One region of the Thermotoga sp. Mc24 genome, then DNA from elsewhere that is predicted to be linked to it. Evidence: predicted binding sites of a transcription regulator. Region 1 holds the regulator's gene; each other region holds the start of a gene.
What was found. Region 1 encodes HrcA, which represses chaperone genes, less so after heat shock. Its sites were predicted from a motif close to ATTAGCACTCNNANNNTNNGAGTGCTAAT; they were not measured.
Positions count from the first base shown of each region.

Region 2: groES (co-chaperone GroES) is a predicted target of HrcA. The motif match lies at 1,574-1,602, and genes of this name have one in related genera.
Region 3: dnaK (molecular chaperone DnaK) is a predicted target of HrcA. The motif match lies at 2,429-2,457, and genes of this name have one in related genera.

Region 1 covers NZ_JSFH01000011.1:57,536-61,819, reverse strand. Annotated here, with positions in the region: gene dnaJ (molecular chaperone DnaJ) at 1-569, opposite strand, end outside; gene MC24_RS07180 (nucleotide exchange factor GrpE) at 576-1,094, opposite strand; gene hrcA (heat-inducible transcriptional repressor HrcA) at 1,100-2,116, opposite strand; tRNA gene MC24_RS07170 (tRNA-Leu) at 2,245-2,331, shown strand; gene MC24_RS07165 (L-threonylcarbamoyladenylate synthase) at 2,386-3,393, shown strand; gene MC24_RS07160 (sensor histidine kinase) at 3,401-4,284, shown strand, end outside.
Region 2 covers NZ_JSFH01000012.1:253,592-257,875, forward strand. Annotated here, with positions in the region: gene groL (chaperonin GroEL) at 1-1,260, opposite strand, end outside; gene groES (co-chaperone GroES) at 1,275-1,550, opposite strand; RNA gene ssrA (transfer-messenger RNA) at 1,748-2,104, opposite strand; gene MC24_RS08925 (ABC transporter permease) at 2,241-3,278, shown strand; gene MC24_RS08930 (ABC transporter permease) at 3,292-4,233, shown strand; gene MC24_RS08935 (ABC transporter ATP-binding protein) at 4,246-4,284, shown strand, end outside.
Region 3 covers NZ_JSFH01000002.1:48,340-52,623, reverse strand. Annotated here, with positions in the region: gene MC24_RS00240 (efflux RND transporter permease subunit) at 1-2,375, opposite strand, end outside; gene dnaK (molecular chaperone DnaK) at 2,609-4,284, shown strand, end outside.

The DNA of each region.
Region 1 (4,284 bases):
AAGAACGATCTTCGTTCTTCTCTGATCCTTCCCGTTCCACCGCAACTTAGACAGTTTACGTACCCAGTATCGGGTTCCACGCCGGTTCCGCCACACCTTGGACAGGTTTCGTACCTTTCGTATTCCACGGGCATCTCCGCTCCGTTGATCAAATCGGAGAGAGTTACTTCTATTTCGTACCTTATATCTTCGCCTCTTCGAGTGTATTCTCTTCTTTCTTCCTGGTGAGGTCTTTCGCCAAAGAAAACGTCGAATATGTCCCTGTTGAAGATGTTTTCAAACTCTCTAAATATATCGTCGAAGAAGCCACCGGATTCTGTTTCCTGATACACAGGCTGTTCTCCCACGTACCCGAAACGATCATACATGGCCCTCTTCTGTGGATCGCTGAGAACCTCGTAGGCCTCCTGAATTTCCTTAAAACGCTGTTCAGCCTCTTTTCTGTTTTCTGGATGTCGATCCGGGTGCCACTCTTTCACCAGTCTTTTGTAAGCCCTTTTTATTTCTTCCTGTGTGGCATCTCTGGGAACACCGAGAATTTCGTAGTAGTCCTTTTTTTCACGTTTCATAATGCATCACTCCTTCTTGTTAGAAGGTTCTTCAGCCATCCTTTCTTCCTTTTTTCGTGGTTTTACTGCAACCTTCACTTTTGCGGGTTTCAGGACTTTCCCGTGGTATTTGTAACCGTTCTCTACTACCTCGAGGACGGTGTATTCTTCCACGTCTTCCGTTTCTACTCTTTCAACTGCTTCGTGTTCAAAAGGATCGAATTTCTCTCCTACGTGGATCTTTGTGAGCCCTTCTTTTTCCAAGACGTTCAGGAGTTTTTTGTATATCATTTTCACGCCTTCGTAGAAAGCGTTCCCCTTTTCTCCCTGATTCAGTGCTCTTTCGAAATCATCAAGAACGGGAATGAGTTTCAATATGAGGTATTCGTTTGCGTTCTTTATCAGTTCTCTTTTTTCACGGGCGACTTCCTCACGATAGTTTTCGTATTCGGCCTTCAGTCTTTTTGCGTACTCTTCAAGTTCTTTATATTTTTCTTTCAGTTCTTCACATTCCTGTGTGAGTTCCTTTTTGTCCTTTTCACTCATCTTTTTCACCTCCTGGAGGTCGAAGTGAAATACTCCGAAAGACGGTTCAGTATGTATTCAAATATCCTGTGATTTCTATCGTATTTCGTAACCTTCGACGTGAAGAGGTACACACTGCCGATAGGAGATTCTCCTTTGAAGTATTTTCCTGAAAAAACAGCGAATTTTTCCAGCTTTTTTCTGCCGATTTCCCTTCCTATCCTGACAGTTATGCCTTCTTCAGCTAAGCTCTCAAGAAATTTCTGATCTTTGATTTCTTCGAGAAGGTTTCTGATGTCCTCCAGAGTAAGTGTCTCATCCCTTAGAAGATTTTCAAGCCCCGCATCCAGATATCTTTCTATGGTCTCGCCTATAAAGGATTCTATCAACCTGAGAAATCCACTTCCTTTCAGACTTTCTATCCTACCCATCAACACTTCTCCTATTGTTCTGCCCCTGAGGAGGAAGTTGATCTGTCTTTCGATTTCTTCCCAGTTCAGTCGTTCCTGAGTTTTGATGGGGGTAACTCTGGAGACACCGAACTCCGTCAGTATAGAAAAGATGAGGTAGTCCTCCGAAACAGGGATAAGTATCACCCTGAGTATTTTCAAATCTCTGGTGTTTGGTCTTTCTATGAGGACGTAACCCTCCGTCAATCGGGCTAAGAGACTTCCTGCGAGGAAGAGAACTTTTTCTGGATCGGCGAGAGGTATCGATTTGAAAGTCTCCACGGCGAGATCCGCTTCTGATGTCTCTTTTGAGATCTTCAGCATCTCTTCGTAGTAAAATCTCAGCCCCTTGTCGGTTGGAATCCTTCCAGCCGATGTGTGGGGCTGGTATATGTATCCAAGGTACTCCAGTTTTTTCATATCATTTCTTATAGTGGCACTGCTGAACTCTATGTTGCTCACTTCCAGAACTCTCTGCGAGCTCACGGGTTTTTTGTTTTCTATGTACTCTCTCACGATGCAGTAAAGCACCTTTCTCTGGCGATCATTCAATTTTTTCGAAGATTCGCTGTTTTTTCTGTTGAACCTTCTCATGATTTAGCACTCCCTTCTTTTGAGTGCTAATAATAAGTTTAGCACACATTTTAAAAGAATTCAAGAAGAAAGAGAATTCCTTGAGCTTGACTTCAAAAAGAGGGAACTGGTACTATATATTATAGAGGGCCGAGGTGGCGGAATGGCAGACGCGGCTGACTCAAAATCAGCTGGGGGATGACCCCGTGCGGGTTCAAGTCCCGCCCTCGGCACCACAGGGGGCTCCAGAGAGCCCCTTTATTTTGTATCATATCAGGAGGGAGAAACCTGTGACTAAAGTGTTAAAGGTGGACCCCCTCTTCCCCAACGAAGAAGTTTTGAAAGAAGCAGTCGAGCTTCTCCGGAACAGAGAAGTTATCATTTTCCCCACTGAAACCGTTTACGGAATAGGAGCGGACGCGTACAACGAAGAAGCCTGCAGGAAGATCTTCGAGTTGAAGGGAAGACCCACTGACAATCCCCTCATTGTTCATATACATTCTTTCGAGCAGCTGGAAGAAATCGCAGAGGGTTATGAAGCTCATCTGGACTTTTTGAAAAAGTTCTGGCCGGGACCGCTGACAGTTATTCTTCGAAAAAAATCTGAAAAGATACCTCCCGTGGTGACCGCTGGTCTTTCGACAGTGGCTGTGAGGATGCCGGCACATCCGGTGGCCCTGAAGTTGATAAAACTCTTTGGCCATCCTGTAGCCGCTCCAAGCGCAAATCTATCGGGGAGACCCAGCGCTACCAACGTGCAACACGTCATAGAAGACTTCATGGGTAAAGTTAAGCTGATAATCGACGCGGGGAATACCCCCTTTGGCCTGGAGTCCACCATTGTGGACCTCACAAAAGAAAAGCCCGTTCTTCTGAGGCCAGGGCCAGTGGAGGTTGAGCGATTGAAGGAGCTCTTTCCGGAACTCGTAGTACCTGATTTTGTACGAAAAGGGAATTTTAAAGGCAGACCGCTTGCACCGGGAATGAAATACCGACACTACGCTCCTTCAAAGCCTTTGATACTCGTAGAAGATTTGACGAAGATGGAAGAAGTATTGAAAAAGTATCCAAACCATGTGGTCATCTGTGTTGATGAGAGAAAGGAGCTGTATGACGATATAATCGTTGTGGGATCTTTGAAAAATCCCTACAGTATCGCCCAAAACATCTTTTCTGTTCTGCGAGAAGCAGAAAAAAGGGGTAAAGAGTATATAATTGTTGAGGGATTTGAAGAACGGGGAATTCTGTTTGCTGTGATGAATCGTCTGAGAAAAGCGGCGACGGAAATTGTGAGGTGATTTTTCCTTGGAGGAAACACAAGAAAAGATAAAAAAACAGAGCGATCGTCTGTTTTTACTCCTTTCGATAATGATAATGGAGTTTTCCAATGCGAAAACAGAAAATGATATTCTTCAGGGTCTTTTGGACCTTGTAAAGAAAGTGGTTGATATTAAAGAAGTGATCCTCGTCGATGAAAACAAGAGAAAAATCTGGGGAAGAGATGTCGATATAAAAAGATTCGAAGAGTTCATTGACTGGTCCATCAGACAATCCAATCCCGTCTTTATAGAGGATGATCTCAGTTATATTGGAATAGTTCCTGTTGTGAAGCAAAACAGGATGTTTGGAAGCTTAATTGTACTACTGAATCATCAGCCATCGATGGAAGAAACGGAGATTTTCAAAGTTCTTTCGTTTCTTTCGGCGATCGTTCTGGAAAACATAAAGCTGTACAGAGAGTTAGAAGAAACGTACAACTACGTGAACGTTATTCTTAACGGTCTTCCAGAAGGTATCTTTGTTTATTCGAATGGAGAAATAAAATTTCAGAATGAAAAGTTCAAAGAGGAGAATTTTCCAGACGAAGTTCTGAAGAAGGCCGTTTCTCTGTCAGAAGAGGCAATATCTTTGCGAACACAAAGAAATGGTGAAGTAATATTGGAGGAAGAGTTCTTTTCCATCACCTCGATACCTCTTGCCCTCGGCAGCGAAGTCCAGGCGCTGACGATTGTTGAGAACGTGACAGAGTCAAAAGAACTCGAGAGACTGAAGCGTATAGACAGGATGAAAACAGAATTCATAGCGAACATCTCGCACGAGCTCAGAACACCTTTAACGGCCATAAAAGCCTATGCAGAGACAATTTACAACAGTCTGGAGGAACTGGATTTCAGCACCCTCAAGGAATT
Region 2 (4,284 bases), on a different contig from region 1:
TGCTCTCAGGAGTGTTACTCCTCCACCTGGAACGATTCCTTCTTCAACAGCTGCCCTTGTAGCACTCAATGCATCTTCAATTCTGTGTTTCTTTTCCTTGAGCTCTGTTTCGGTGGCTGCTCCGACCTTTATGACGGCTACTCCTCCTGCGAGCTTTGCCATCCTTTCCTGGAGAGTTTCTTTTTCGTATTCGGACGTGGTTTCTTCTATCTGGGCTTTGATCTGAGCAATTCTCTTCTTGATGGCCTCCGGATCACCTTTTCCTCCAATTATGATGGTCTCATCCTTCTTGACTCTCACAAGATCGGCTCTTCCGAGATCTTCGAGGGTGAGATCCTCGAGATTGATTCCGAGCTCTTCACTTGCCACCTGACCTCCGGTGAGTATCGCTATGTCCTGAAGCATGGCTTTCCTTCTTTCACCGAATCCAGGCGCCTTCACAGCACAGGACTGGAGAGTACCCTTGAGCTTGTTGAGAACGAGCGTTGTCAGAACTTCTCCTTCAACGTCTTCCGCTATGACGAGGAGTGGTCTTCCGGTCTGAGCGACTTTTTCAAGAATTGAAATGAGAGGTTTCACAGCGCTGAGCTTCCTGTCAGTGATGAGTATGAAGGGCTCTTTCAGAACAACCTCCATCTTCTCAGCATCTGTGACGAAGTACGGTGAAATGTAACCCCTGTCAAACTGCATACCTTCGGTGAATTCAACATACGTTTCAAGCGTCTTGGAATCCTCCACGGTGATGACTCCGTCTTCTCCTACCTTGTCCATAGCTTCTGCGATGAGTTCTCCAATTTCGGCACTGTTCGCAGATATAGCGGCAACGTGGGCAATGTCCTCCCTACCGGAAAGTTTCTTGGAGACCTTCTTGATCTCTTCGACGGCTTTCTCAACAGCTTTGTCTATACCCCTCTTGAGGAGTATTGGATTGGCACCTGCTGCAACGTTCTTGAGGCCTTCTTTGATCATGGCCTGTGCGAGAACTGTAGCCGTTGTTGTACCATCACCGGCAACGTCGTTTGTTTTGGAAGCAACCTCTTTCACGAGCTGAGCCCCGAGGTTTTCGAATTTATCCTCGAGCTCAATCTCCTTGGCTATAGAAACACCGTCGTTGGTTATTGTTGGAGAACCCCACGATTTTTCAATAACAACGTTCCTTCCCTTTGGCCCAAGAGTCACCTTTACCGCGTTAGCAACCTTGTCCACACCTCTTTCGAGTGCCCTTCTCGCTTCTTCGTTGAACTTCAAAATCTTCGGCATATTTCACACCTCCCTCACTCTTCGATTTTCGCGAGTATGTCGTTCACATCAATGATGATGTAATCCTCATCATCGATCTTTATTTCTGTACCCGCGTATTTGGAGTAAATAACCTTGTCTCCAACTTTGATGTCGAATTTTTCGTCGTCATCGATCTTTCCCACGGCTACGACCTCTGCCTTCATCGGTTTCTCTTTTGCGGAATCTGGAAGAACGATTCCTCCCTCAGTCTTCTTTTCCTCTTTGATGGGCTTGATGAGAAGCCTTTCACCGAGAGGTATCACTTTCATCATCCATCCCTCCTTCGTAGATTTTTAGCACTCTCATCGTTCGACTGCTAATATAAATATACTACTTTTTACGAGCCTCTTCAAGGGATATTGATTAAGAAAAACGAACACAAACTCAACATTATCGTTAATAATGGGTAAACAATGAGTCAAAGAGGTTGAAGAAAAGTAAAAAGGCGCTTGAAGCGCCCTTTTTCTGGTGGAGGCGGGGGGATTCGAACCCCCGTCCGAAGATGGAGGCCCCTGGGCTTCTCCGAGCGCAGCCCGTGTTTTCGATTTCAGGGGGGACCCCCCACGGGCAGGGTGTCCTCTCCCACAGCCTTCCTGAAATTTCCCGATTCAGGCCGGAAGGCGAAGCCTGAATCGGTAGGCTGGATATCTCACGCCCTCTTCCGAAGCCCAGCCAACTTCGGAGAGGACGGCCGCCTATCTATTAGGCGGCAACAGCAACAGGTTCGTTGGCACTTATTCTTTGTTCCACCTTTTTTACGAGGAGGTGGAGACCTCGGCTCGCTTCCCAGGGGACTCCATCCCCGTCGAACCCGTTCGCCCCCTGGTTTATCAATCCATCTTTATTATACCACCTTTATTATACCACTGTTCAGACTCTTCCAAATGTCGGAAGGTTCAGGGTATGTTGTATAATCATATGAAGATACATACCCAATTTACGACCAGGAGGTGTACCAGGTGACCGCATACATCATACGAAGACTTCTGCTCTTGCCCCTGATTCTCTTAGGAGTAACTTTCATCGTCTTCTCGATGATCCAGTCCCTCGGGCCGGACAAATTGCTCGCAGCGTACGTTAACCCGAACATGCTGGACAAATTAACGCCCGAGCAAATGGACGCTCTGAAGGAGAAGTACGGCTTGAACGACTTTTTCGTTGTGAGATACGTCAAATGGCTCTCAAACACTCTGAGAGGTGATCTCGGGTGGTCCCTTGTTGGGAAAGAACCGGTGAAAGATGCTCTTTTGAGAAGACTCCCATACACCGTTGAACTTGCGCTTTACGCCATCTTCCCTGTTGTATTTGTTGGAATATGGCTCGGTGTGAAGGCTGCGGTTCACAGAGGAAAATTCCTCGATCATTTCATAAGAATCTTCGCCGTGGTTGGCTGGTCTTTTCCTGATTTCGTCTTTGGATTGCTCGTTCTGATGATCTTTTACAGTATACTGAACTGGCTTCCTCCTGGGAATCTGAGTATGTGGGCTGAAGAAGTGATCAAATCTCCGGAGTTTCATCGCTACACAAAGCTCGTTACAATAGACGCGCTTTTGAACGGCAGATTGGACATCTTCTGGGATGGTCTGAAACACCTCATAGGTCCCATCATAACGCTTTCGTGGCTCTGGTGGGCGTATCTTCTGAGAATCACCAGGTCGAGCATGCTGGAAGTCCTGAACAAAGAATACGTGAGAACCGCCAGGGCAAAGGGTCTTCCTGAAGATGTGGTTATAAACAAACACGCCAGAAGAAACGCTTTGATTCCGGTTACCACGGTCGCCGGTGGTATGATCATCGGCCTCTTCTCCGGTACCGTGATCGTGGAAACGGTCTTCAACAGAACGGGTGTGGGAAGCTTCACCGCGCAGGCAGCCCTGCAACTCGATTACGCCTCGGTGATGGCTTCTGCGTTGTTTTTCTCAACAATTCTTGTTGTTGGAAATCTCATAATAGATATCCTGTACGCCCTTATAGACCCCAGAATAAGACTTGGATGAGAGGTGAAACGACGTGAATCAGGAATTCAAAAGAATAATGAAGAGATTTTTTAGAGATCCATCCGCCATCATAGGGTTCTCTCTGGTGCTCTTCTTTGTGGTGATAGCCATTCTCGCGCCTGTTATAGCTCCTCCCATTCACCCGCTCACCAGAGCCAAGCTACCCGATCCTTACTTGATGCCCGTGGTGAGCTGGAATCAGAGCCCACAACCCCCTACCACGAAAGAGGATGCCCTGGCGAAGAATCCCAACAGAGAACCTATACGCTGTGTTGATTATCATCCATTCGGTGTCATTGGTGGCCGTGATATTCTATACGGAATCGTCTGGGGCACAAGAACGGCTTTCAAGATAGGTCTCATAGTCACACTCGCAAGACTCCTGATAGGAGTGTTCATAGGTTCAATCTCAGGTTACTTTGGAGGATGGATAGATGAGGTTCTCATGAGGATCACCGATATCTTTCTCTCTATTCCTTTCCTCATAGCGGCTGTTGTGCTGACAACCGTTCTCGGGACAGGTCTCGACAAGGTTATGATAGCGATGATCGTGTTTGGATGGATGGGAGCGGCAAGGCTCATCAGAGGAAACATTCTTCAGGTGAGGGAAGAACAATTCGTTCTGGCAGCGAAAGCAATAGGTGTGCCCGATTTTCTCATCATACTGAAACACGTTCTTCCGAATACCATTTTCCCCGTCCTGATATGGGCTTCCATGAACATGGGATCTCTCGTGATAACGGCCGCTGTGCTCAGTTTCTTGGGACTCGGTGCCCCCCAGGGATACGCCGACTGGGGATCCATCCTCAGTTACTCGAGAGACTGGATGATGGAGATAGGAAAGCACTGGTACGCCCTCGTTTATCCCGGTACCGCTATGGTTCTCTTCGTTCTGGGATGGAATCTGCTGGGCGATGCGCTCAGAGACGCTTTCGATCCAAGGCTAAAATTCTAAGGAGGGATCGAATTGACAGAGCCTCTGCTTAGGGTGGAAAATCTGAAAACC
Region 3 (4,284 bases), on a different contig from region 1:
ACAACACGTTCTCCATCGGAGTGTTCCACTATAGAAGGAAGTGTTTCCCTCGATATGTTTGAAACTGCACCAAGAGAGACATCCCCTTTGAGACCAGTAAGCGAAATCTTCGATAAGTCTTCGGGAGATAGAGATTTTGCCTTTTTCAAAACGATGGGAAGTGTTCCTTCTTCCGTTCTCAGTGTTCCGATTTTCTTCCCGAGAAGGTAGGTCTGGAGATCCAAAAAGACCTGGCCTGTCACCACACCGTTCATGAGGGCTTTGTTCCGGTCTATTTTCACATGAAGGACTTCCTTTTCAAAGGAATTTCTTATCTGAATCTTTTTGACTTCCTGCAGTTCCCTTAAACGCTCGAAGATTTCTTTTGCTTTTTCCTGTATCAGAGAAAGATCATCTCCTCTCACTTCGATCGTCACAGGATAGCCCAGAATTTCGTATATCTGCTGTGATTGCTCAAGAACTTCTATTTTCGCTTCTGGAATATTCAGCTGGGAGATGGCATTCTTCAGTTTCTCTCTGTTTTTCGCGAATTCCCTCCTGCTTCCTCCGAGGTTCACCATTATTCTTGCTTCGTTCTGTCCCCTTCCCATTATTTGAGAGTAGATATTCGTTATTCCAACTTCCGAGTAGAAAGAAGAGATTTTGTACTCGTTTCTGTGTTTGTTCAGGTAATCTTCTATTTGCTCTACAGCTTCGGTGGTTTTTTCATAAGACGACTGAGAGGGAAGTTTCACATCTATCACCATGAGATTCGTCTGGAAAGACGGGAGAAAACCCAGAGGTTTCGAAAGAAGGTAAATCACGGAGATTGCAACCAGAGCAAAAGAAATCACCAGGACCAGTTTCTTTCTCTTCAAACACCATTCCAATGCCTTCCGATAATGCTTTTGCAGTGCTTCGGTGAGTTTTCCCCTTCTTGGCTTTATCCACCTTGTACCCGCTGGAACGACGACTGTAGATACGAACAGCGAAGAAGAAAGTGCGAAGACGAACGCAATGGCGAAATACTTGAACAGTCTCACTACAAAACCTGTGAAGAACACTATGGGAAGAAAAACAGAAACGGTTGTGAGTGTGGAAGCAAGAATCGCCAGCCACACCTCTCCCGCACCTTTTCTCGCAGCGTCCGGTATTGGATCACCGAGGGAGCGATGGCGGTATATGTTCTCAAACACGACTATGGAATTGTCCACCAGCATTCCCAGTGCCATGATGAGACCGCCCAGCGTGAGCGTGTCGAGGTTCAAGCCGAAGGCGTAAAGAAGAACAAAGGTGATCGTGAGGGACAGCGGAATGGAAAACGAAGTGACGATGGTTGACGTGAAATCCTTCAAAAAGATCAAAACCACCACGAAAGCCGCGATGAAGCCGTAGAGAAGATTCTTGAGAAGATTGTCGATCGCTCTTTCAGTGTAATAAGCCTGGTTCATGGCCTCTATGTAATTTATTTTGGAATCTCTCAGTATCCTCTTTATTTCACGGACAGTTTTGACGGTGTTCGCACCGCTTCTTTTGTAGATAGCGATGAGAGAAGCCTTCTTTCCGTTGACCCTGACTTCTCCCTGAACGCTTTCGTTCGTTATATTAACCTCGGCTATGTTTCTCAATCTCACGGGAACGAGTATGTTCGGTACCTTACCCTGCAGAAGGGACTGGTATTTCACTCCCCTGAAACCAACGATTGTGTTTTTGAGATCTTCTATGTTCTCAAACCGGCCATCGACGGAAACGGGGTAAATGTTTCCTTCAGAATCGCTCACATAGCCGAACGGGTAAACGAGATTCCCTGAAAGGATGGTCTCTATCAACGAAGGATCAACATCGAACCGTTTTATTTTCTCCTGATCAAGTATAACCTCGACGATTTTTTCTGGTTTTCCCATCAATTCTACACTGGCGACTTCCGGCAGTCTTTTGATTTTCGACACGACATCTTCGTAGTCATCTTCCGTTGAGAAAGCATACACGGGAAGTAAGGAAGGATCGAACTCTACGACCACAGGATTCGCACCCTCTGGCAGGTCGCGAGTGGCAAGATCTACGTACCTTGAGAGTCTTCCAACGGCTTCGGAGGTTTTCACATTCCAGTCGAACTCGACGAGGATGAAAGAAACGGAATCCATCGACATGGAGGTGAACCTTCTAACACCCGGAGTTGAGGAAATGTACCCTTCAAGAGGTTTGGTTACGAGTTCTTCGACTTCTTCCGTGCCCGCTCCCATGTACGTGGTTATAACAACAGCGTAAGGGTACTCTATCTGAGGAAGAAGATCCAGCTTGAGATGCTGAAACGAAATGAAACCAAGGAAGACAACAGCTGTCAACAGCATAAAGATGGCTATGGGTCTTCTCGAAGAGATTTCCGCGATCTTCACTTCGATCCCTCCCCGACAGAACAAATTATAGCTCACTTTCGATCTGAATTGTTATTATCATTCAAAAGTTTCATTTGCTATACGATATTGTTTCTAAAAAATTATATATTCGATTTCCATCATTATGAGACGAATATATGTTTGTACAAATTCTCATACGACCCCTTGACATCCCATTCTGTGCCTCACTATAATTTCTCATGGATGAGAAAAGGTTCTGAGGAGGTGGCACAATGGCAGAAAAGAAAGAATTCGTTGTGGGAATAGACCTTGGAACGACAAATTCTGTTATAGCTTGGATGAAACCGGACGGTACAGTTGAAGTGATACCGAACGCTGAAGGAAGCAGGGTCACACCATCCGTGGTTGCGTTCACAAAGAGTGGAGAGATACTCGTAGGAGAACCCGCCAAGAGACAGATGATACTCAATCCTGAACGAACGATAAAATCCATAAAGAGAAAAATGGGAACTGATTACAAAGTGAGAATAGACGATAAAGAATACACTCCTCAGGAGATCAGCGCGTTCATTCTCAAGAAGCTGAAGAACGACGCGGAAGCGTACCTCGGTGGTGAAATAAAGAAAGCCGTCATCACCTGTCCCGCTTACTTCAACGATGCCCAAAGACAGGCAACGAAAGAGGCTGGAATCATAGCAGGTCTTGAGGTCTTGAGGATCATCAACGAACCAACCGCAGCGGCCCTCGCTTACGGACTCGATAAAGCTGGAAAAGAAGAGAAAGTGCTGGTTTACGACCTCGGTGGTGGAACGTTCGATGTCTCCATACTCGAGATAGGAGAAGGTGTGATCGAGGTCATCGCGACAGCTGGTAACAACCACCTCGGTGGAGACGACTTCGATCAGAGACTCATCGACTGGATGGCAGAGGAATTCAAAAAACAGCACGGAATAGATCTCAGAGAAGACAGACAGGCGCTTCAGAGATTGAGAGACGCTGCCGAAAAGGCCAAGATAGAGCTTTCAACGAAGATGGAAACCGATGTGAGTTTGCCGTTCATCGCTGTTTCTCCGAGCGGACAGCCTCTGCACCTTGAAATGAGAATCACCAGAAGTCTCTTCGAATCGCTCACAAGAGATCTCGTTGAAATGACAAGAGGCCCAATCGAACAGGCACTGAACGATGCAAAGCTCTCACCACAGGATATCGACGAAATCATACTCGTCGGCGGTATGACCAGAGTTCCAATGGTGCAGAGGTTCATAAAGGAGTTCTTCGGAAAAGAACCCAACAAGAGCGTCAACCCGGACGAAGCAGTTGCTATCGGAGCGGCGATCCAGGCGGCGATACTTGCGGGCACCGAAGGAGCAAAGGGAAGAGATATCGTTCTCGTCGATGTAACACCACTAACACTCGGAATAGAAGTCAAAGGCGGACTCTTCGAACCGATAATCCCAAGAAATACCAAGATACCCGTGAGGAAGAGCAAGATCTTCACAACGGTTGAAGACGGTCAGACCGAAGTAGAAATCAGAGTCTATCAGGGTGAAAGGCCGATTGCGAGGGAAAACATCTTCCTTGGAAGCTTCAAACTCGTTGGAATTCCACCGGCACCGAGGGGTGTTCCTCAGATAGAGGTCACGTTCGACATAGACAGCGACGGAATAGTCCACGTTTCCGCAAAAGATCTCGGTTCTGGAAAAGAACAGTCCATGGTAGTCACAGGAAGACACAAGCTCTCCGAAGACGAAATAAAGAGAATGATAGAAGATGCGAAAAGATACGAAGAACAGGACAAACGTCTCAAAGAAGAAATCGAACTCAAGAACAGAGCAGACGATCTCGCATACAGCGTAGAAAAGACTCTGAAAGAACACGGAGATAAGATACCAGCGGATCTCAAGTCCAGACTTGAAGACATGATCAGAGAACTCAGAGACGCGATAAA